2 regions of the Cupriavidus sp. UYPR2.512 genome follow, and region 1 is predicted to be linked to the other one. Evidence: predicted binding sites of a transcription regulator. Region 1 holds the regulator's gene; the other holds the start of a gene.

The links. Region 1 encodes FNR, which switches genes on or off when oxygen is low (the NO sensors DNR and NnrR bind a similar motif). Its sites were predicted from a motif close to TTGATNNNNATCAA; they were not measured.
Region 2: a site for FNR is predicted at 5,219-5,232, ahead of A3A5_RS0100170 (nitrite reductase). Genes of this name have one in related genera too.

Annotation. Positions count from the first base shown of each region.
Region 1 is NZ_KB902853.1:88,606-98,948, forward strand. It holds gene nusA (transcription termination factor NusA) at 1-973, opposite strand, end outside; gene rimP (ribosome maturation factor RimP) at 970-1,458, opposite strand; gene rluB (23S rRNA pseudouridine(2605) synthase RluB) at 1,760-3,658, opposite strand; gene scpB (SMC-Scp complex subunit ScpB) at 3,664-4,539, opposite strand; gene A3A5_RS0103115 (sulfite exporter TauE/SafE family protein) at 5,102-5,860, opposite strand; gene fnr (fumarate/nitrate reduction transcriptional regulator Fnr) at 5,939-6,664, shown strand; gene A3A5_RS0103125 (hypothetical protein) at 6,726-6,971, opposite strand; gene A3A5_RS0103130 (membrane protein) at 6,968-7,177, opposite strand; gene ccoG (cytochrome c oxidase accessory protein CcoG) at 7,222-8,694, opposite strand; gene ccoP (cytochrome-c oxidase, cbb3-type subunit III) at 8,744-9,661, opposite strand; gene A3A5_RS0103145 (cytochrome oxidase) at 9,664-9,828, opposite strand; gene ccoO (cytochrome-c oxidase, cbb3-type subunit II) at 9,832-10,343, opposite strand, start outside.
Region 2 is NZ_KB902852.1:27,194-37,536, reverse strand. It holds gene A3A5_RS0100200 (carbonic anhydrase) at 1-490, shown strand, start outside; gene mobB (molybdopterin-guanine dinucleotide biosynthesis protein B) at 495-1,049, shown strand; gene A3A5_RS0100190 (LysR family transcriptional regulator) at 1,091-2,017, opposite strand; partial or broken gene A3A5_RS37435 (tripartite tricarboxylate transporter substrate binding protein) at 2,120-3,081, shown strand; gene leuC (3-isopropylmalate dehydratase large subunit) at 3,102-4,520, shown strand; gene leuD (3-isopropylmalate dehydratase small subunit) at 4,513-5,157, shown strand; gene A3A5_RS0100170 (nitrite reductase) at 5,340-7,016, shown strand; gene A3A5_RS0100165 (cytochrome c) at 7,028-7,390, shown strand; gene A3A5_RS0100160 (cytochrome D1 domain-containing protein) at 7,330-8,565, shown strand; gene A3A5_RS0100155 (Lrp/AsnC family transcriptional regulator) at 8,573-9,559, shown strand; gene A3A5_RS0100150 (Lrp/AsnC family transcriptional regulator) at 9,556-10,029, shown strand; gene A3A5_RS0100145 (AsnC family transcriptional regulator) at 10,029-10,343, shown strand, end outside.

The DNA of each region.
Region 1 (10,343 bases):
GACCACTGCGGCCGATGGAGACCGCGAGGTTTTCCTCGTCGACCACCACGTCCATGCTGTGCTTCTCTTCATCCACAACGATCGACTGCACCTGCGCCGGCGCCAGCGCGCCGATCACAAATTGCGCCGGGTCTTCCGACCACAGCACGATGTCCACGGCCTCGCCGCCGATCTCGTTACGCACCGCGGTGACGCGCGTGCCACGCACGCCCACGCAGGTGCCGATCGGGTCGATGCGCTTGTCATGCGCCACCACGGCAATCTTGGCACGCACGCCCGGATCACGGGCAGCCGCCTTGATCTCCAGCAGGCCCTGCTCCATTTCCGGCACTTCGTTCTCGAAGAGCTTGATCAGGAACTCAGGCGCGGTGCGCGACAGTTCAATCTGCGGGCCGCGCGCGGCGCGGTCCACATTCAGGATATACGCACGCACGCGGTCACCGGTGCGCAGGTTTTCCTTGGGGATGATCTGGTCGCGGGCCAGCAGCGCTTCCACGCGGCCGGACTCGACGATCAGGCCCTTCTTGTCGGCGCGCTTGACCGTGCCGGTCATGATCTTCTCGCCGCGATCCAGGTAGTCGTTCAGGATCTGCTCGCGCTCGGCGTCGCGGATGCGCTGCAGGATCACCTGCTTGGCAGCCTGCGCACCGATGCGGCCGAACTCGACCGACTCGATCTGCTGCTCGATAAAATCACCCAGCTCGATGCTGGGGTTTTCATCGCGGGCCTCGAACAGCAGGATCTGCTTGTCCGGCTCTTGCAGGCCCAGCTCGTCGGGAACGACCAGCCAGCGGCGGAAGGTTTCATGCTCGCCCGACTCGCGATCGATCGCGACACGGATATCCACGTCTTCCTCGAAACGCTTCTTGGTGGCCGAGGCGAGCGCCGCCTCCAGGGCACCGAATACCACATCCTTGTCGACGTTCTTCTCACGCGCAAGCGCATCGACGAGCAACAGAACTTCGCGGCTCATTGCTTGTTCCCTTTTCTTTGATTTCCTTTGAAGTCGATCACCGGCACCAGGCGTGCCTTGTCGACATCGGATACGGCAAATTCCAGCAGCGCCGGGCCATCTTTGCCCTCGAACTCCAGGCCAATCTTCTCCTCGCCCGCCGCGCCGGTGGGCTCGCGCAGGATGCCTGTGAAGTTCTTCTGTCCATTGACGGGCAGGCGCAGCGTCACGCGCACCTCCACGCCGGCAAAGCGAACGTAGTCGGCCAGCTTCTTCAGCGGCCGGTCCAGTCCGGGTGACGAGACCTCGAGGCGTTCGTAATCCACGTTCTCGACCGTGAACACGTGGGTGAGCTGGCGGCTCACCTTTTCACAATCCTCGATGGCAATGCCGGTTTCAGGCTGATCGATATAGACACGCAGCAATCCGGCCGGGGCACGCTCGAGCTCGACCAGCTCATATCCCATGCCGCTTAGGGTGGTTTCGATCAAATCTGCCAGATGCACTGTTATCCCGAGTAATGGCCATCAACACCGTGGCAGGCAAACCCGCCGGTGCCGTCCGGGACGACCCTGCTGCAGCCCTGCCTGTCCGCCATCCCCCCGCCCCAGCGGAGAGAACCGAAAAACGGGCGAACCAAAAAAAAATGGGCGCAATGCCCATCATTCGCCCATCCTCGACGAGGATGGCTTTTTGAATAGACTTGAATTATACGCGGATTATGTCGAAAACGCAAAAGCCAGACATTTCCGCGCCCTGAACCCGGCGCCGGCAGGCATTCAGCCCGCCGTACGCCGCAAGCAGCGCTTATCGGTTGCCGCCGCGGCTGCCACCACGGTTGCCGCCGCCACCGCCACTACCGCCGCGCGGGGAACGGTTACCACCCGGTTTCGACGCCTTCGGCATCACATTGCCGTTGGCTTCGCCACCGCCGCGACGCGGCTTGCCCTGACCCTGGCCACCCAGACCACCCTGGCCACCCTGACCGCGCATGCCACCCATGCCGCCCATGCCGGCGCCACCGCGCCCCTGGCGCGCGCCAGTGCCGCGCCCGCCGCCCAGGTTGGCCGCGTGCGAGGTCAGCAACGTGGGACCGTGGCTGATATAGCCCATCGAGGTCTTCATCGGATCCGGCTGGCTGCTGCGGCCACCGCCACCACCCCGGGCACCGCCCTGGTCGAAGCGCGGCAGGCCGTCCATGCCCGTGGGCATCGGCATGCCGGCAATCGCGGCTTCGGTGCGCTGCTTGCGCCCGCCCACCTTGGTGGCACCCTTGGGGGCCTGCTCGCCCTTGCCGGGCACCTTCAGGCCGACACCGGCCATCAGCGCCTTGACGTCATTCGGCTCGACTTCCTGCCAGCGGCCGCGCTTGAGGCCGCGCGGCAGCAGGAACTGGCCGTAGCGGGTGCGGATCAGGCGCGACACGGTCAGCCCGACCGCCTCAAACATGCGGCGCACTTCACGGTTGCGGCCTTCGGTCAGGGCCACGTGGTACCACTGGTTGACGCCTTCGCCGCCGCCGTCGGCAATGCGCAGGAAGTTGGCTTCGCCGTCATCGAGCTTGATGCCGTGCAGCAGGCGCTGGCGGTCGGCCTCGGCCAGCTCGCCCAGCGTGCGCACCGCGTACTCGCGCTCCACGCCATAGCGCGGGTGCATGAAGCGGTTGGCAATGTCACCCGAGGTGGTGAAGATCAGCAGGCCTTCGGTATTGAAGTCCAGGCGGCCCACCGCGACCCACTTGCCGGACTTGATGCGCGGCAGGCTGTCGAACACGGTCGGACGGCCTTCCGGATCGGACTGGCTGACAATCTCGCCGGCGGGCTTGTGGTACAGCAGCACGCGCGGCGGCTTGGTCGACACCTTGCGGTGGATCAGCTTGCCGTTCACGCGGACCTGGTCCGCCGGCAGGATGCGCTGGCCGATATGGGCCGGCAGGCCGTTGACCGAAACGCGACCCTGCAGGATCAGTTCTTCCATCTCGCGGCGCGAGCCCAGCCCGCCTTCGGCCAGCACCTTGTGCAGCTTGGGCGCGTCGTCGTCGGCCGACAGCTCGCGCACCGGCTTGGCCTTGGTGCGCGGGATGACGGTGTCTTCGCTGTCGTACTGCTCGGAGATCACAAAGCGGAACAGGTCTTCACTGCTCGCCGCGGTCTTGTCCCCGCCGCCCTGGCCCTTGCGGGGCGCCTGCGGCTTGCCGCCGTCCTTGCGGCGGCCCTGCTGCCGCGCGCCGGCGCCCTGCGCCTCGCCCGGCACTGCCGCCTTGCCTGAACGCTGGACCGGCTTGCGCTTGCGGCCGGGCTGCTCGGGCTTGTCGGTGCCTTCGGCCCTGGCCGCGCGGTCCACCTTGTCCGCCTTGCTGGCGCCCTGGCCGCCCTGGCTACTCTGGCCGCCCTCGCCCGGCCCCGTCTTGCGCTTGCCGCGGCCGCGCTGGCCACCGCGCGCACCGCCCGCCGCCTGTGCGGCGCCCGGTTCACCGGCATCGGCCTGGCCGCCGGCGCTGGCGCCTTCGGCGCCCTCGCCACGGTCCTGCGCCGCCTGGCGGCGCGATGCCACCAGGTTCCTCAGCCCGCGGCGCAGCCCCTTGCGGCGCGGCGCAGCTTCGCTGCCCGATCCGGGTTCTGCGGCGCCGGTATCGGCGGGTGCGCCCGCATTGCGGGTGTCTTGCTCAACGGAATCAGACAAGATATTCACTATCGGATGTTGCATGTTGTTCAGTTCGGCACGCGCTCGTCGTGCTCGCTCGGGTGCGGCGGGGTGCCGTTGTCCGGCAAATCGCCCCGCGCCCCGTCCGGATTGGGTGCGGCTGGTTCGGTGGAAGCGGCCTCGGCGGCATCGTCGGCTGCAGCTTGCAGCGGCTGCACGTCAGAGCCATTGGCGCCTTCGTCGGCCGGGTCGGTCGTCTCGGCTTCGTTTGCGACGGATGCTTCGGCCGCATCCGCCGCCTGCACTGCGGGCGGCCCGCCCTGCGCGGCGGAGTCGGCAAATGCCTCTTCGTCGGCGCTGGCCGCCTTGTTTGCCGCCAGGTCTTCAAAATTGATGGCCTGCTGTTCCAGCAGGGTTGCCTGCGCCTGCGCCTGGGCATCTTCCAGCGGCGGCAGCTCATCCAGCGTGCGCAGGCCAAGATCGTCCAGGAATGCCTTGGTGGTTGCATACAGCGCCGGCCTGCCCGGCACGTCGCGGTGTCCGATCACCTCGATCCAGCTGCGGTCCTCAAGCTTCTTGACGACTTCCGTGCCGACCGTCACGCCGCGGATTTCCTCGATATCGCCGCGGGTCACCGGCTGCCGGTAGGCAATGATTGCCAGCGTTTCCATCACGGCGCGCGAATATTTTGGCGGCTTTTCAGGATTCAGACGATCGAGGTATTCACGCATTTCCGGGCGGCTCTGGAAGCGCCAGCCGCTGGCCAGGGCCACCAGTTCCACGCCGCGCGGCCGCCAGTCCTGGCGCAGTTCCTCAAGCAGCACGCGGATGGTGTCTGCGCCGACGTCGTCGTCAAACAGCCGCCGCAGATCGTTGACGCGCAACGGTTCCTGCGCGCAGATCAGCGCCGTCTCGAGGACGATCTTCGCCTCTTGGGTATTCATGTTGATGGTGTGCAGCCTGTCTTTGCACCTGCTCCCGGACGAATCCGGGGCACCGGAGATTTTGGATACAGCGGTGCGAAAGCCACCGCCATCTCATTGCGCAGCTAGCCGGATACCTGCTGCATCCAAGCCGTGCACTTCCCTATCTTTGCATCGAGTTGCCGTTCCGGCAGAAGATCGTTCGCATGCCGTTATGGGCCGGCCAGCGAACCTCTTGCGTAGCGCGTCCGCACATCGGACGTCGCTGTCAGCGAACTGAAGGCCTCGGACGCAAGAAAAACGGGTATCGGGAGCAAGGCCGGCATCGCCAACACCGCAGTGCCAGCCGGACTTTTGAACCAGATCTTTTGAACCGGATGGACTGTGGGGACGGGACGGGCATCGAAAACCTTCCGCTTCCCCTGCCCTGAACGCGCCTTCTGGTATGAAGGCCGCCTGGCGCTGCTCGCCCGCTGCTTACCGCGGCTCATATTACACCGCGCGATACCGCAATGTTGGCGATTGTATGGCATTCCCGCCTCCGCCTGCAACCATCATCCGTTGCCCGGGTGTCGCCGGCGCCTCAGAACACCAGGCAGAACCCATGCTCGGCCAGCGAATGTGGCAGCAGCACCGCTCGGGCAATGCCAAGGGCGCCGAATGCCATCACCGCCAGGCCGGCCCCCAGGCGCATGCCGCGACGTCGCGACAGCGTACGCAAGTAGCCCGACAGGCCGGAAAGCACCAGCAGGTTGGGCAGTGTGCCGAGCCCGAACACGCCCATCACGAGTGCCCCAGACGCCGCGTTGCCCGCCAGCAGCGCCAGTGTAAGCGCCCCATAGACCATGCCGCAGGGCACCAGGCCCCATGCCAGGCCCACGCCATAGCGCCGCGCCAGGCCGCCGCGCGCCCGCATGAAGGCTGGCATGCCACCTGCCAGGCCGTCCAGCCGCCGCGCCACCGCGGCGCCGGCATGCGCCGCCAGCCGCTCCAGCCAGTTGACGGTAAAGGTGTTGCCGCGCAGCAACCGCCAGCCCGACCACAGCAGCATGACACTGCCCGCGCCAAACAGCCAGCGCTGCACCGGCAGGTAGTCCTGCTTCCACGCCGAGGCGCCGACCGCGCCGAGCGCGGCACCAAGCAGCATGTAGGTCGAAATCCGGCCCACGTGCATTGTCAGCAGCTCGCCCAGCCAGGCGGCGCGGCTGGGCACCAAGCTGATCGTCGCCGTCGCGCCGCGGCGTTGCTCCACGGCCAGCGCCACGCCGCCGCACATGGCGGCGCAGTGGACCCCGCCCAGCAAAGCCAGCAGAAAAACGCTGATCAGCACGCCAAATGTCAATTCTCACTCCCTACCACATCACATCGCACGGTAAAATGTCCCAATCGCGCCCTCGCTGCCATTTCTAGCAGGTTCCAATTGCTTACCTCCATTCCCATTACCGAGATGTCACCCCGCTGCTCCACCTGTGCGATGGGGCAGTTGTGCCTTCCGGTTGGCATGTCGCAGCAAGACCTCGCCAAGATGGACACGCTGGTGCAGGAACGCATCCGCGTGCACAAGGGTGAAACCCTGTATCGCATGGGCGATCCGCTCACCGCGGTCTATGCCGTGCGCTTTGGCACGCTCAAGACCCACGTCACCACTGAAGACGGCCGCTCGCAGATTACCGGCTTCCATCTGCCTGGCGAAATCGTCGGTCTCGACGGGCTGGGCGAGATGCAGCACGCCTCCGATGCCGTCGCGCTGGAAGATACCGAAGTCTGCGTGGTCCGGATGAGCGAACTGCAGACGCTGTCGTCAGACCTGCCGTCGCTGCAGCAGCAGTTCCTGCGCCTGATGGGCAAGGAAATCACGCACGACCAGCTGATGCTCGTGACCTTGGGCTCAATGCGTGCCGAGGAACGCCTTGCTGCCTTCCTGATCAATCTCTCTGAGCGCCTGTCGGCGCGCGGCTATTCGGCGTCCGAGTTCGTGATGCGCATGAGCCGGGAAGAGATCGGCAGCTACCTGGGCCTGAAGCTCGAAACCGTCAGCCGCCTGTTCTCTCGCTTTGCCGAAGCCGGCCTGATCCAGATTCGCCAGCGCCACGTCAAGCTGGTGGACATCGACGGCATCAAGCAACTCTACACCCGCTCCTGCTAAGCGGCCAAGCGCTGCCAGTGCCGCATCCGGCCATGGCAGCGCAGACCTCACGCCAGTCCGCTCATTCCAGTTCGTCGGTATCGCTGAGCCGCGTTGGCATGGTGTAGAGCGTCAGTCCGCTGGACAACGCGCAGAACGCCCAGGCCATCAGGAAGCCGACGGTGTAGACCGATTCGCGGGACGCTTCGATCGGCTGGCCGAAGAAATTCAGGTCACCGGGATCCACCACCGAAAACACCGTTGCGGTCGCAAACCCAGCCATCAGGAACGCCGGCCAGAGTACCCACATCAGCCAGCGCAACCTCATGGCTGCCTCGCTGCAGCAGCCCTGGGCGGCGCGGCATCGGCCTTCTCCACGACCAGGCCATGGCGCGTTGCACCCTGCACCGGCATGTCCGGATGCGTGGATGCCAGCCAGATCGTCACGCCGCATGCCACCATCGCAACCAGCGGGCCGCTCATCAACAGCCACGGCCACGGCTCCTTCCACCACGGATTGCCTTGCTGACTCATCTTGCCCCCTTCATCTTGACGACTACGTCTACGCCTGCCTAGCTTCACAAATCGCGCGGAACGATGAAACTGGTGGATTGCCGGATTTCGGCATGCCCCCGCTCCGTGCCCTCGCTCGTCACGGTCACGTCGATCCTGTGCGTGCCCTGCGCCGCGGCCTCGATCGGCACGCGGATCCGGATCGGCAGCAACCGGTTGGACGTCGGCGCCAGCGATTCGGCCTGCTTGTCGTACTCCACCTTCAGGTTCTTCAGCTCGTCGCTGTCGGCGCGCACGGTGATCTTCATCGGCGCTTCGGTGGTGTTGATCAGCTGCAGGCGATAGACGTTCTCGATCCAGCGGCCTTCCACTTCACGGCCGAGCGCACCACGGTCGCGGATGATGTCGACCTTCAGCGGCGTGCGCAGCGCGATCGACGCCATGAAGCCGGCCAGCAGCACCACCCAGATCACGGAATAGATGATGACGCGCGGACGCAGCAGGCGCTTGCGCGATGCCGCCGCGGACAAGGCCTTGCGCATCGCGTTTTCCGAGGTGTACCGGATCAGGCCGCGCGGGTAGTCCATCTTGTCCATGACCTGGTTGCAGGCGTCGATGCAGGCGCCGCAGCCAATGCACTCGTACTGGAGGCCGTCGCGGATATCGATGCCCGTCGGGCACACCTGCACGCAGATGCTGCAGTTGACGCAGTCACCAAGCCCCGTCTTGTGGTGGTCGGTCTTGCGCGATCGGCTGCCGCGCGGCTCGCCGCGGCCGACGTCGTAGGTCACGACATAGGTATCGCGATCCACCATCACGCTCTGGAAGCGCGCATACGGACACATGTACTTGCACACCTGTTCGCGCATGAAGCCCGCATTGCCCCAGGTGGCGAACGCGTAGAACAGCATCCAGAACGACTGCCACGGCCCCAGCGACAGGCTGAGCACCTCGCCGCCCAGCCCGCGGATCGGCGCGAAATAGCCGATGAAGGTAAAGCCGGTCCAGAGCGCAATCAGCACCCACAGGAAATGCTTGGTCGCCTTGAGACGGAGCTTGCGCAGGCTCCACGGATCGCCATCGAGCCGGATGCGGGCGATGCGATCGCCTTCGACCCGTCGCTCGATCCACATGAAGATCTCGGTGTAGACCGTCTGCGGACAGGCATAGCCGCAGAACAGCCGTCCCGCGATCGCCGTGAACAGGAACAGCGCCAGCGCCGAGATCACCAGCAGCACCGCCAGGTAGATGACGTCCTGCGGCCACAGCACCAGCCCGAAAATGTAGAACTTGCGCGCGCCAAGGTCAAACAGCACGGCCTGGCGGCCATTCCATTGGAGCCAGGGCGTGCCGTAGTAGATCAGCTGGGTCAGGATCACCAGCCAGACCCGCCAGCTGGAGAAGGCACCCGTCACCGAGCGCGGGTAGATCTTGCGGCGGACCTCGTAGAGCGTTTCGTCAGAGGTCTCGCCCGGCGCAGCGGCCGACCGTTGCAGGTCGGCCGCCCGGGCCATTTCTTCGGTCCCGGGTGCATTCATGGACATGCTCTCCCGCGAGCCACCAGCGCCCGCTCACATGAGTCGTCGATCATTGCCCGGCTCCGCCCCCGGTGTTCGACAAACCCCAGACATAGGCCGTCAGCATGCGGATGCGTTCAGGCGTCAGGATCTCCTCATGCGCGGGCATGTGGTTGTTGTGACCCTTCAGGATGGCGTCGACGATGCTGCCTTCCGAGCTGCCATACAGCCACACGTTGTCCGACAGGTTGGGCGCACCGAGCGCCTGGTTGCCCTTGCCGCCGGCGCCGTGGCATGCCACGCAGGTCGTCTTGAAGGTGCCCTCGCCACGCGACGCACGGATCGGGTCCGACGACAGCCCCGACAGCGAGCGCACGTATTGCGCCACGTCGCCCGCCTGCTTGGCGTCGATGGTCGCGGCAAACGGCGGCATCACGCCATTGCGGCCCTTGGTGATGGTCTGCCGGATGGTGTCGGGTTCGCCGCCATAGAGCCAGTCGCTGTCCGTCAGGTTCGGGAAGCCGCGGCTGCCACGTGCGTCCGAGCCATGGCACTGTGCGCAGTAGTTCAGGAACAGGCGCTGGCCGATCTCGCGCGCCTGCGGATCCGCCGCCACCTGCTTGACGTCCATCTTCAGGTATTTGGCGTAGATTTCGTTCTGCATCTTCTCCTGCGCTGCGCGATGCGCGGCGAGTTCGCCCTGCGTGGAGACCTTCAGCAAACCGGCATACGAACCCAGCCCCGGGTACAGCACCAGGTAGGCCAGGCTGAAGATGCAGGCCAGCAGGAACATCCACATCCACCAGCGCGGCAGCGGGTTGTTCAGCTCACGCAGGTCACCGTCCCAGACATGGCCGGTGTCTTCAGTGCCGCCGGCGGTCTTGGTGACCTTGCGTTGCGAGAACAACAGCCACACGCACCAGACGATGCCGATGAGCGCGATGGCGGCAATGTAATAACTCCAGAATTCGGAAATGAAATCGCTCATGGCTAGGTGTTCCGGCTCGATGTTGTCGTAGTTTCGTCAGGCAGCGCGAACGGCAGCATGGCGGATTCCCGGTTGGCGGCCTGCCGGCCGGCGGACCAGGCCCACCAGCAGATTCCCAGGAAGACAACCATCGACACGACGGTCGCAATGGCAGTGATCATGGCCATGGTTTACTCCTTGGGTGCCGCGGCGGCGGCGGAATCCACGCGGACGTTGCGGCGGTTGGTGCCCAGGCCTTGCAGGTAGGCAACCAGCGCATCCTCTTCGGTCTTGCCCTTGAGCTCGTCCGGTGCCTTGGCGATCTCGGCATCCGTGTACGGCACGCCCAGGCGCACCAGCGCGCGCATGCGGGCCTGGATATCGTTGGTGGGCAGCTCGGCCTTTTCCAGCCAGGGGTACGATGGCATCACCGATTCCGGCACCACGTCGCGCGGATTGCGCAGGTGGATGCGCTGCCAGTCCTCCGAGTAGCGTCCGCCCACGCGCGCCAGGTCGGGACCGGTGCGCTTGGAGCCCCACAGGAACGGGTGGTCGTAGACCGACTCGCCCGCCGTGGAGAAGTGGCCGTAGCGCTCGGTCTCGGCCTGCAGCGTGCGGACCTGCTGCGAGTGGCAGCCGACGCAGCCTTCACGGATATAGATATCGCGCCCCATCAGCCGCAGCGGCGAATACGGCGTGATGC
Region 2 (10,343 bases), on a different contig from region 1:
CACCGGCCGCCATGAAGGCAGCCTGCACGGCGTATCCGCAGCGATCCAGTTTGCCGTGCAGCAGCTGCAAGTGGCCCGCATCATCGTGATGGGCCACGGCGGCTGCGGCGGCATCCGCGCCTTGCTGGCGCAGCCAGCCAACGCCCGCGACCATCCGCCCGACGAAAGCGAAGACCCCGACTACATCGGCGCCTGGGTGCGCATCGCGGCACCGGCGCGCAGGCAGGTAGAGGAAACCCTGGCCGGGGCCAGCGCCGCCGAGCGCCAGCGCGCCTGCGAGCAGGCGGCGATCCTGGTGTCGCTGCGCAACCTGCAGACCTTCCCGTTCGTGCAGCGCGCGCTGGAGGCCGGCAGGCTGACACTGCACGGCTGGTATTTCGACCTTCAGGCCGGCGCGCTGCTGGCCTATTCGCAGCGTGCCGACAGCTTCCTGCCGCTGGTGTGCCCGCTGCCCGCCCAACCTGAACTCCGCCAATCCTGCGAACCCTGACACCATGCATCCCTTCATCCTTGGCATCACCGGCACCTCCGGCAGCGGCAAGACCACGCTGATCACGGCGCTGCTGCCGTGGTTCCGCGCGCAGGGCCTGACCGTCAACGTGATCAAGCACAGCCATCATCCGCTGGAACTGGAGCCGCCGGGCAAGGACAGCGCGCGCTTTCGCGCCGCCGGCGCGGCCGAGGTGATGGTGGCATCGCCCTATCGCTTTGCCATCGTGCGCGAACTGGCCGACGAGGCCGAGCCGACGCTGGCCGAGCAGGTGGCGCGCCTGCGGCCGGCCCATATCACGCTGGTGGAAGGCTTCCGGCGCGAGGCGATTCCGCGCATCGAGGTCTACCGGCCCGCGCACGGCCGCGCGCCCTACTATCCGGGCGATCCTTCGATCGTCGCGCTGGCCACGGATGCGCGCATGGACACGGTGCTGCCCTGCATGGCGCTGGACGATATCGCCCAGGTCGGCGGCTTTATCCTCGCCATGCGGGACCACGCCTGCGCCACGCCTGGCGCAGGCGCCTGCCATTCCCGGGCGGTCGCCCTCGCGCCGTGAGCGGCCGGAGTGTCCCTGCAACTTCGCACCATCGCAGATGCCTACCAGCAACTGCCCCCATTGCCGCCGCTTGCCGTACGGTGGCCGGCAAAATGCTCCAGCAGGAAATCCACCAGTGCCCGCACCTTGTCCGGACGATGATTGCGCGCCGGGAACACCAGGTGGATATCCGCCGGCGCGAACCGCCATTGGGGCAGCACCCGGTGCAGCGCACCGCTGCGCAGATGCTCCGCGACATCCCATTCGGAGCGCACGATCAGGCCCTGGCCGTCGAGCGCCCAGGCCAGCGCGGATTCCCCGTCATTGGTACTCATGGTGCCGCGGACCTTGACGGTCTCCTGCTGCGCGCCATGGCGCAGGTGCCAGGTGCCGAAGGTCTCGTCGGCTTCGCGGATGAAGATGCAGTTGTGCCGCGCCAGCTCGCGCGGGCTTGACGGCTCGCCCCGCGCTTCCAGGTAGGACGGCGCGGCGCAGAGCAGGCGGCGGTTGTTGGCCATCAGGCGCGCCGTCAGCCGCACGTCCGGCATCTCGCCAAAGTGGATCATGGCGTCCAGGCCCTGCTCGACCAGGTTCAGGGGCCGGTCAGTCAGGTAGAGCTGGACCTCGATATTCGGGAAACGACGCGAGAACCCCGACAGCGCCGGCGCGATATGCCGCCGTCCGAAGCCGAGCGTGGCGCCGATCTTCAGCAAGCCGTGCGGCGTGCTGCCGGTGCCCGCGATCGATCGCTCCAGTGCCTCCATCTCCGCAAGAATCCGCGCCCCTTCCACCAGATAGCTTTCCCCTTCCGGCGTCAGGCTGATGCGGCGCGTGGTCCGGTGCAGCAACCGGACGCGCAGCCGTGCCTCCAGCCCCGCCAGCCGCTTGCTGACCGCGGGCGGCGTCACCCCAAGCTCCTGCGCGGCGCCGGCCAGGCTGCCGTGCTTGTTGATGCACGCAAAGAACGCGACGTCCGAGAGGTTATCCATTAGTGAATACCAGGAAACAAAGAAGTAACTGAGTTTGAATTATGTGTCTTCTGGTGAATGATACGATGGTTTCCATAACGATTCCTAAACCAGGAGACACCCATGAAAGTTGCCCACCTGACCGTCCTGCTGCTGTGTGCCGCGTCGATCGGCACGGCCGCGGCCCAGTCCTATCCCCAGCGCCCGGTGCGCCTGATCGTGCCGTACGCCCCCGGCGGCAGCGCCGACATCGCCGCCCGCCTGGTCTCGGACGCCTGGTCGAAGCGCCTGGGCGGCACCATCGTGGTCGAGAACCGGGCCGGCGCCGGCGGCAATATCGGCGTCGATGCCGTGGCCAAGGCTGCCGCCGACGGCTACACCATCGGCCTGCAGACCGTGTCCCTGGCCATCAACCCGGGCCTGTTCCCGCGCATGCCCTACGACACGCTGAAAGACCTGGCCCCGATCGGCATGGTCGCCAGTTCACAGCATGTGCTGGTGGTCAACAACAACGTGCCCGCCAAAAACCTGCAGGAACTGATCACGGCAGCCAGGGCCACGCCTGGCAAGCTGACCTACGGGTCCCGGGCAACGGCAGCACCTTCCATATGTCGGCCGAGCTGTTCAAGTCGGTGGCCAACGTCTCCATCGTCCACGTGCCGTACCGCGGCGGCGGCCCGGCCCTGGTCGACACCATTGCGGGCCAGGTCGACATGAGCTTCCCGGTGGTCTCGGCCGCGCAGCAGCATGTGCAGGGCGGCAAGCTCAAGGCGCTCGCCGTCACCGGCTCCAGGCGCTCGCCGCAGTTGCCCAATGTGCCGACCGCGGCCGAGGCGGGACTGCCCGGCTATGCCTTCGAGACCTGGTTCATGGTGTTTGCCCCGGCCGGCACGCCCAGGCCGCTGATCGACAAGCTCAACGCGGCGCTGAACACCGCGCTGGCCGCGCCGGCAACCCGCGACCGCATGCTCAAGGAAGGCTTCGAGCCCACCCCAACCACGCCCGAGGCCGCGCGCCAGCGCCTGGAAAAGGAAATGCCCGTGTGGGCCAACCTGATCAGGCAGCGCGGCATCACCGCGGAATAACGACAGACAAGGCAGTTGCCATGACCCCCAAGACGCTATACGAGAAGCTGGTCGACGCCCATACCGTGGCCAGGATCGACGACGACAACGTGCTGTTGTACTGCGACCTGCACCTGATGAACGAGTACACCAGCCCGCAGGCCTTCGCCGGGCTGCATGAACAGGACCGCGGCGTGCTGGTGCCCGGACAGAACGTCTCGGTGGTCAGCCATATCATCCCGACGCACCCCACTGCGATCCGCGTGATCGCGGATCCGGCCTCGGCGCTGCAGGCCACCAACCTGCGCCGCAACTGCGAGCGGCACGCGATCCCGCTGTTCGACACCAACGATGCGCTGCAGGGCATCGAGCATGTGATCGCGCCCGAGCACGGCATGATCCGGCCGGGCATGGTGGTGATCTGCGGCGACAGCCATACCACCACCTACGGCGCGCTCGGCGCGCTGGGCTTCGGCATCGGCACCTCCGAGGTCGAGCATGTGCTGGCCACCCAGACGCTGGTCTACCGGATGGCCAGGACCATGCGCATCCGCGTGGACGGCAAGCTTGCCGCCGGCACCACCGCCAAGGACCTGATCCTCAGGATCATTGGCGCGATCGGCGCACAAGGTGCGCGCGGCTATGTCGTGGAGTACTGCGGATCTGCGATCCGCGACCTGAGCGTCGAAGCCCGCTTCACGCTGTGCAACATGACCGTGGAAGCCGCGGCGCGCGGCGCGCTGATCGCGCCCGATGCAGTCGCCACCGACTATGTGCTGCGCCGCGCCGTGGATATTGAAGGTCCGCAGCGCGACGCCGCGCTCAGCTACTGGGCAACGCTCCAAAGCGATGCGGACGCCGTGTTCGACCTGGATTTCATGTTCGACGCAAGCGAGATCGAGCCCTACGTCACCTGGGGCACCAGCCCGGACCAGGTGCTGCCGGTTTCCGGCCAGATCCCGTTCCCGGAAGACCAGCCCGACGAGGCCCAGCAGCGCTCGGTCGAGCGCGCGCTGGCGTACACGCACCTGCAGCCGGGCGCCACGCTGGCAGGCACGCCGATCCAGCACGTCTTCATCGGCTCCTGCACCAACGGCCGCATCGAAGACCTGCGCGCGGTGGCCAGCGTGGTGCGCGGCCGCAAGGTCGCTGCAGGGGTCCGGGCCATGGTCGTGCCCGGGTCTGGCGCGGTCAAGGCCCAGGCCGAGCGCGAGGGCCTGGCCGAAGTCCTTACCGCCGCCGGCTTCGAATGGCGGCAACCGGGCTGCTCGATGTGCCTGGCCATGAACGACGACGTGCTCGCCGACGGCGTACGCTGTGCTTCCACCACCAACCGCAATTTCGAGGGCCGGCAGGGACGCGGTGCCATCACCCACCTGATGAGCCCGGCCATGGCCGCCGCGGCAGCGGTCACCGGCGTCATCACCGACGTCCGCAAGCTGGAGATCACCCATGTCTGAAAACACCTGCATCGCCGGCAAAGGCGCCGCCCTGCGCTTTGAGAACCTCGATACCGACCAGATCATCCCCAAGCAGTTCCTGCGCGGGATCGACAAGGCCGGGCTGTCCGAAGGCATTCTCTACGACCACCGCTTCGATGCCAGCGGCGCGCCGCGCCCTGGCTTCGTGCTGAACCGGCCCGAGTACGCCGGCACCAGCATCCTGGTGAGCGGCGCCAACTTCGGCTGCGGCTCCAGCCGCGAGCACGCCGTCTGGGGCCTGCAGCAATTCGGCATCCGCGCGGTGATTGCGCCGAGCTTCGGCGAGATCTTCTATTCGAATGCGATGAACAACCGCCTGCTGCTGGTGATGCTGCCGCGCGAGGTGATCGAGCCATTGATGAACGACGTGGATGCGGACCCGGGCAACACCATCAGCATCGATGTCGAGGCGATGCGCGTGCGCACTCCCTCGGGCGACTACGCCTTCGACCTGTCGGCACGGCACCGCCGCATGTTTATCGAAGGGCTGGACATGATCGGCCTGTCGCTGCGGCAGCGCGGCGAGATCGAGCAGTTCATCCGGCAGTACCAGGGCGCGTTCCCGTGGACAACGAACGTGGCCAGGCGCACGCGCGACCGCCTGGGCGCGACCTGAAGCATAGCTTAACGACAAGCATCAACCACCCCACACTTCGTTCCCGCACCACCGCCGCCGTTTGATGCCAGTCAATTCCATGTCGTCAGTGTGTCCGCATGATCCCCACATGACGACAGGTACCCGCCACGCAGGCATGGGCACCGCGAAACCGCTTTCCTCACCGCTGATCCACGGCACCCATGAAAGCAAAAAACTGGCTGTACCCGGCAATCGCGGCATTGCCGCTCTCACTCTGGCTCGGGCTGCCGCATGCAGCCACCAAGACGGCCACCAAGGCAGAACCGAAGGCGGAACAGAAAGCCGCCATCCCCACCCTCACTGCCGCTGAGTTCGACCACGCCCGGCAGATCTACTTCGAACGCTGCGCCGGCTGTCACGGCGTGCTGCGCAAGGGCGCGACCGGCAAGGCGCTGACGCCGGACATCACCCGCGCGCGCGGCACCGAGTACCTGAAGACCTTCATCAAGTACGGCAGCCCCGCCGGCATGCCGAACTGGGGCACCTCGGGCGATCTCTCCGACCCGGAAGTCGACTTGATGGCGCGCTATATCCAGCTCGACCCGCCGACCCCGCCCGAGTACTCGCTGGCCGATATCGAGAAAAGCCGCAAGGACATCCTGCCGGTGGCCCAGCGCCCGACCAGGAAGATGAACCAGTACAACCTGGACAACCTCTTCTCGGTCACGCTGCGCGATGCCGGCGAGGTGGCGCTGATCGACGGCGACAGCAAGCAGATCATCAATATCGTCAAGACCGGCTACGCGGTGCATATCTCGCGCATGTCGGCGTCCGGGCGCTACCTGTACGTGATCGGCCGCGACGCGCGGCTGGACCTGATCGACTTGTGGCTGCCCAAGCCGGATATCGTCGCGGAAGTGAAGGTCGGCATGGAGGCGCGCTCGGTCGAGACCTCCAAGTACAAGGGCTATGAAGACAAGTACGCCGTGGCCGGCTCCTACTGGCCGCCGCAGTACGTGATCATGGAAGGCGACACGCTCAAGCCGCTCAAGGTGGTCTCCACGCGCGGCATGACCGTGGACAACGAATACCACCCCGAGCCGCGCGTGGCGGCCATCGTCGCCAGCCACTTCCATCCTGAGTTCGTGATCAACGCCAAGGAGACCGGCAAGATCCTGATGGTCAACTACTCGGACCTGTCCAACCTGAAGACCACCACCATCGATTCGGCCAAATTCCTGCATGACGGCGGCTTCGACGCCACCGGCCGCTACTTCCTGGTGGCCGCCAATGCGTCCGACAAGATCGCCGTGGTCGACACCAGGGACGACAAGCTGGCCGCGCTGATCAACGTGGGCAAGACCCCGCACCCGGGGCGCGGTGCCAACTTCACGCATCCGAAGTTCGGCCCGGTCTGGGCCACCAGCCACCTTGGCGACGAGACCATCAGCCTGATCGGCACCGATCCGGCCGGACACCCGGCGCAGGCGTGGAAGGTGGTGCAGACCATCAAGGGCCAGGGCGGGGGCTCGCTCTTCATCAAGACCCACCCGAAGTCGTCCAACCTGTGGGTCGACACGCCGCTGAACCCTGACGCCAGGCTCAACCAGTCGGTGGCGGTGTTCGACACGCGCAACCTGGAAGCCGGCTTCAAGGTGCTGCCGATCGCTGAATGGGCAGACCTGAAGGGCGCGGGCGCCAGGCGCGTGGTGCAGGCGGAGTACAACAAGGCCGGCGACGAGGTCTGGTTCTCGGTCTGGGGCACCAAGGACGGCGAGTCCGCGCTGGTGGTGGTCGATGACAAGACCCGCACGCTCAAGACCGTGATCAAGGACAAGCGCCTGGTCACCCCAACCGGCAAGTTCAACGCCTACAACACGCAGCACGACGTGTACTGAGCCGCGCCACCATGCGTAATCAAATCGCCTGGCGACGCGCGGCACTGGCCGGGCTGGCCGCGGCCTGGCTGGGCGCGGCGCCCTGCGCGGCGGCCCAGCCCACCGCTGCCCGGCAGGCGCAGCTTGCGCACTGGCTGCGCGACGACTGCGGCGCCTGCCACGGCATGACGCTGCGCGGCGGGCTGGGCCCGCCGCTGACGCGCGAGGCACTGTCCGGCAAGCCGCCCGAGGGCCTGGCCGCCACCGTGCTGTATGGCCGCCCCGGCACCGCGATGCCGCCCTGGCAACCCTTCATGACGCAGGATGAAGCCCTATGGCTGATCGATCGACTGCAGGCCGGCAAGCCCCCGGCCGCCCCGGCGCAAGGCAACTGATCCGCGGCCTGGCCGCGGCCTTGTGCGCCACCCTTGGCGCCGCGCTGGTGGCCGGTTGTGCCAGCGCCGTGCGCGGCACCGGCGACCTGGGCGTGGTGGTTGAGCGCGCCGCCGGGCGGCTGCAGATTGTCGAGACCACCGGCATGACCCGGCTGGCAACGGTGGATGGGCTCGGCGACTTGTCCCACGCCAGCGTGGTGTTCTCGCGCGACGCACGCTACGCCTATGTCTTCGGCCGCGACGGCGGCCTGACGCGCGTGGACCTGCTCAGCGCCCGCATCACCCACCGCGTGCTGCAGGCGGGTAACAGCATCGGCGGCGCGATCTCGCAGGATGGGCGCGTGGTGGCGGCGCAGAACTACGCGCCCGGCGGCATCCGCTTGTTCGATGCCCGGACGCTTGAGCCGCTGGCGCAGCTGCCGGCCATCGGCAATGACGGCCGCCGCGCCAAGGTGGTGGGCCTGGCCGACCTGCCCGGCCGCCGCTTTGCCGCCAGCCTGTTCGAATCCGGCGAGATCTGGATCATCGACGCCAGCGATCCGCGCCAGCCGCAGCTGACACGCCTGCCCGCCGGCCGCGAGCCGTACGACGGACTGGTCACGCCCGATGGCCGCTGGTACCTGGCCGGCCTGTTCGGCGAGGACGGCCTGGCGCTGGTCGACCTGTGGCAGGTGCCGCCGCAGTCGCGCCGCGTGCTCCCCGGCTATGGCCGCGGCAGCGCGCCGCTGCCGGTCTACAAGATGCCGCACCTGCGCGGCTGGGCCATGGCCCAGGGCATGGCCTGGCTGCCGGCGATCGGCCGTCATGAGGTGCTGGTGGCCGACCCCGCCAACGGCTGGCAGCAGGCCGCGCACGTGCCGCTGGCCGGCCAGCCGGTCTTTGTGATGGCACGTCCCGACGGGCGCCAGGTCTGGGTCAACTTCGCCTTCCCCCACAACGACACGGTGCAGGTGATCGATACCGCCACGCGCCAGGTGGTGCGCACGCTGCATCCCTGCCGCGGCGTGCTGCATATGGAATTCACGCCCAAGGGCGAGGCGCTGTGGCTGTCCTGCCGCGACGACAACCGCGTCGAGGTCTACGACACGGCCAGCCTGGCGCGCATTGCCACGCTGCCCGCCGACAACCCCAGCGGCATCTTCTTCACCGTGCGCGCGCAACGGTTCGGCATGTAAGGGCACCATGTACGATGAACTGAACCTCTACGACACCCTGCAGCGCGATTTCCCGCTGCAGCCGCGGCCCTACCAGGCCCTGGCCGGCAATCTCGGCCTGTCTGAGCACACGCTGCTGAGCCTGCTGGCGCGCGACCTGGGCAGCGGGCGCATCAGCCGCGTCGGCGCGGTGTTCGCGCCCAACGTGATCGGCGTCAGCACGCTGGCCGCGCTGTCCGTGCCGCCGGCCCAGCTGGACCGCGTGGCAGCGCGCGTCAGCGCCTGCGCGGCGGTCAGCCACAACTATGCACGCAGCGGCCACCCGTACAACCTGTGGTTCGTCGCGGGCGCGCGCGAGCGCCGCATGCTCGACGGCACGCTGGCGTCGATCGGGGACATGACCGGCCTGGCGCCGCTGGACCTGCCCATGGCCCGCGAGTATCACATCGACCTCGGCTTCCCGCTCGCGCGCCCGGGCAGGGCACGCGCCCGCCGCGCCAGCGCGGCCGCTCCCGCCGTGCCTGTCACCCTGGACGATGACGACTGGCGCCTGGTGGCAGCACTGGAAACCGGCCTGCCGCTGACGCCGCGCCCGTTCCACGCACTGGCAGCGCAAGCGCGGATGCCGATGCCGCAGGTCCTGGAGCGGCTGGCGCGCTGGTCCGCGCAAGGCGTGATCCGGCGCCTGGGCGTGGTGCTGCAGCATGGACGCTTCGGCTTCCGCCACAACGCCATGTGCGTGTGGGACGTGCCTGACGCGCACGTGGACGTCATCGGCATGCGGCTGGCCCGGCACGCGCGCGTGACCCTGTGCTACCGCCGCGTGCGCCGGCTGCCCGACTGGCCCTACAACCTGTTTGCGATGGTCCATGCGCGCAATGCGCAGGACCTTCAGCCCGCGCTGGCACGTGTCCAAGCCACCGCCGGGCTGGAACATGCGCCCGGGACCGTGCTGGTCGGCACGCGCTGCTACAAGCAGCGCGGCACGCGCTACGCCATGCAGGTGTCGGCATGACCAGTGCAATCGCGGCACTCGACCCACTCGGCCCGCTCGACCGCCGCATCATCAACGCGCTGCAGCGCGGCCTGCCACTGGTGCCGCATCCGTATGCCGAAGCCGCGTCGGCGCTTGGCATCACCGAGGCTGAACTGCTGGAGCGGCTGCACGCGCTGCTTGCCGCAGGCGTGCTGACGCGCTTCGGCCCGCTGTACCAGATCGAGCGCGCGGGCGGAAGCTTCGTGCTGTGCGCCTGCCATGCGCCCGCCGAACGGATGGAAGCCGTGATCGCCGCCATCAACACGCACCCCGAGGTCGCCCACCACTATGCGCGCACCCATCACCTGAACCTGTGGTTCGTGCTGGCGGTGGCGAGGCCGGAGGATGTCGCGCCGGTGCTCGCGCGCATTGCCGCGGCGGCGGGCGTCGAGATCCTGCCGTTCCCGAAGGAACGGGAGTTCTTCGTCAACCTCTACCTGTCCGCCTGATGTCCGGGCCTGTCGATGCCGTCGACCTGGCGCTGATCCGCGCCACGCAAGCCGGCCTGCCGCTGGTGCCGGCGCCCTACGCGGCAGTGGCCGGCGCACTCGGCCTGACTGAGCACGAAGTGATCACGCGGCTGGCCGCGATGCAGGCGCACGGCGTGCTGCGCCGTATCGGCGCCGTGCCCAACCACTACCGGCTGGGCTGGCGCGCCAACGGCATGACCGTGTGGGACGTGGACGATGCGTGCATTGACACGCTGGGCGAACGCATCGGCGCCCTGCCCTTCGTCAGCCATTGCTATCGCCGTCCGCGCCAC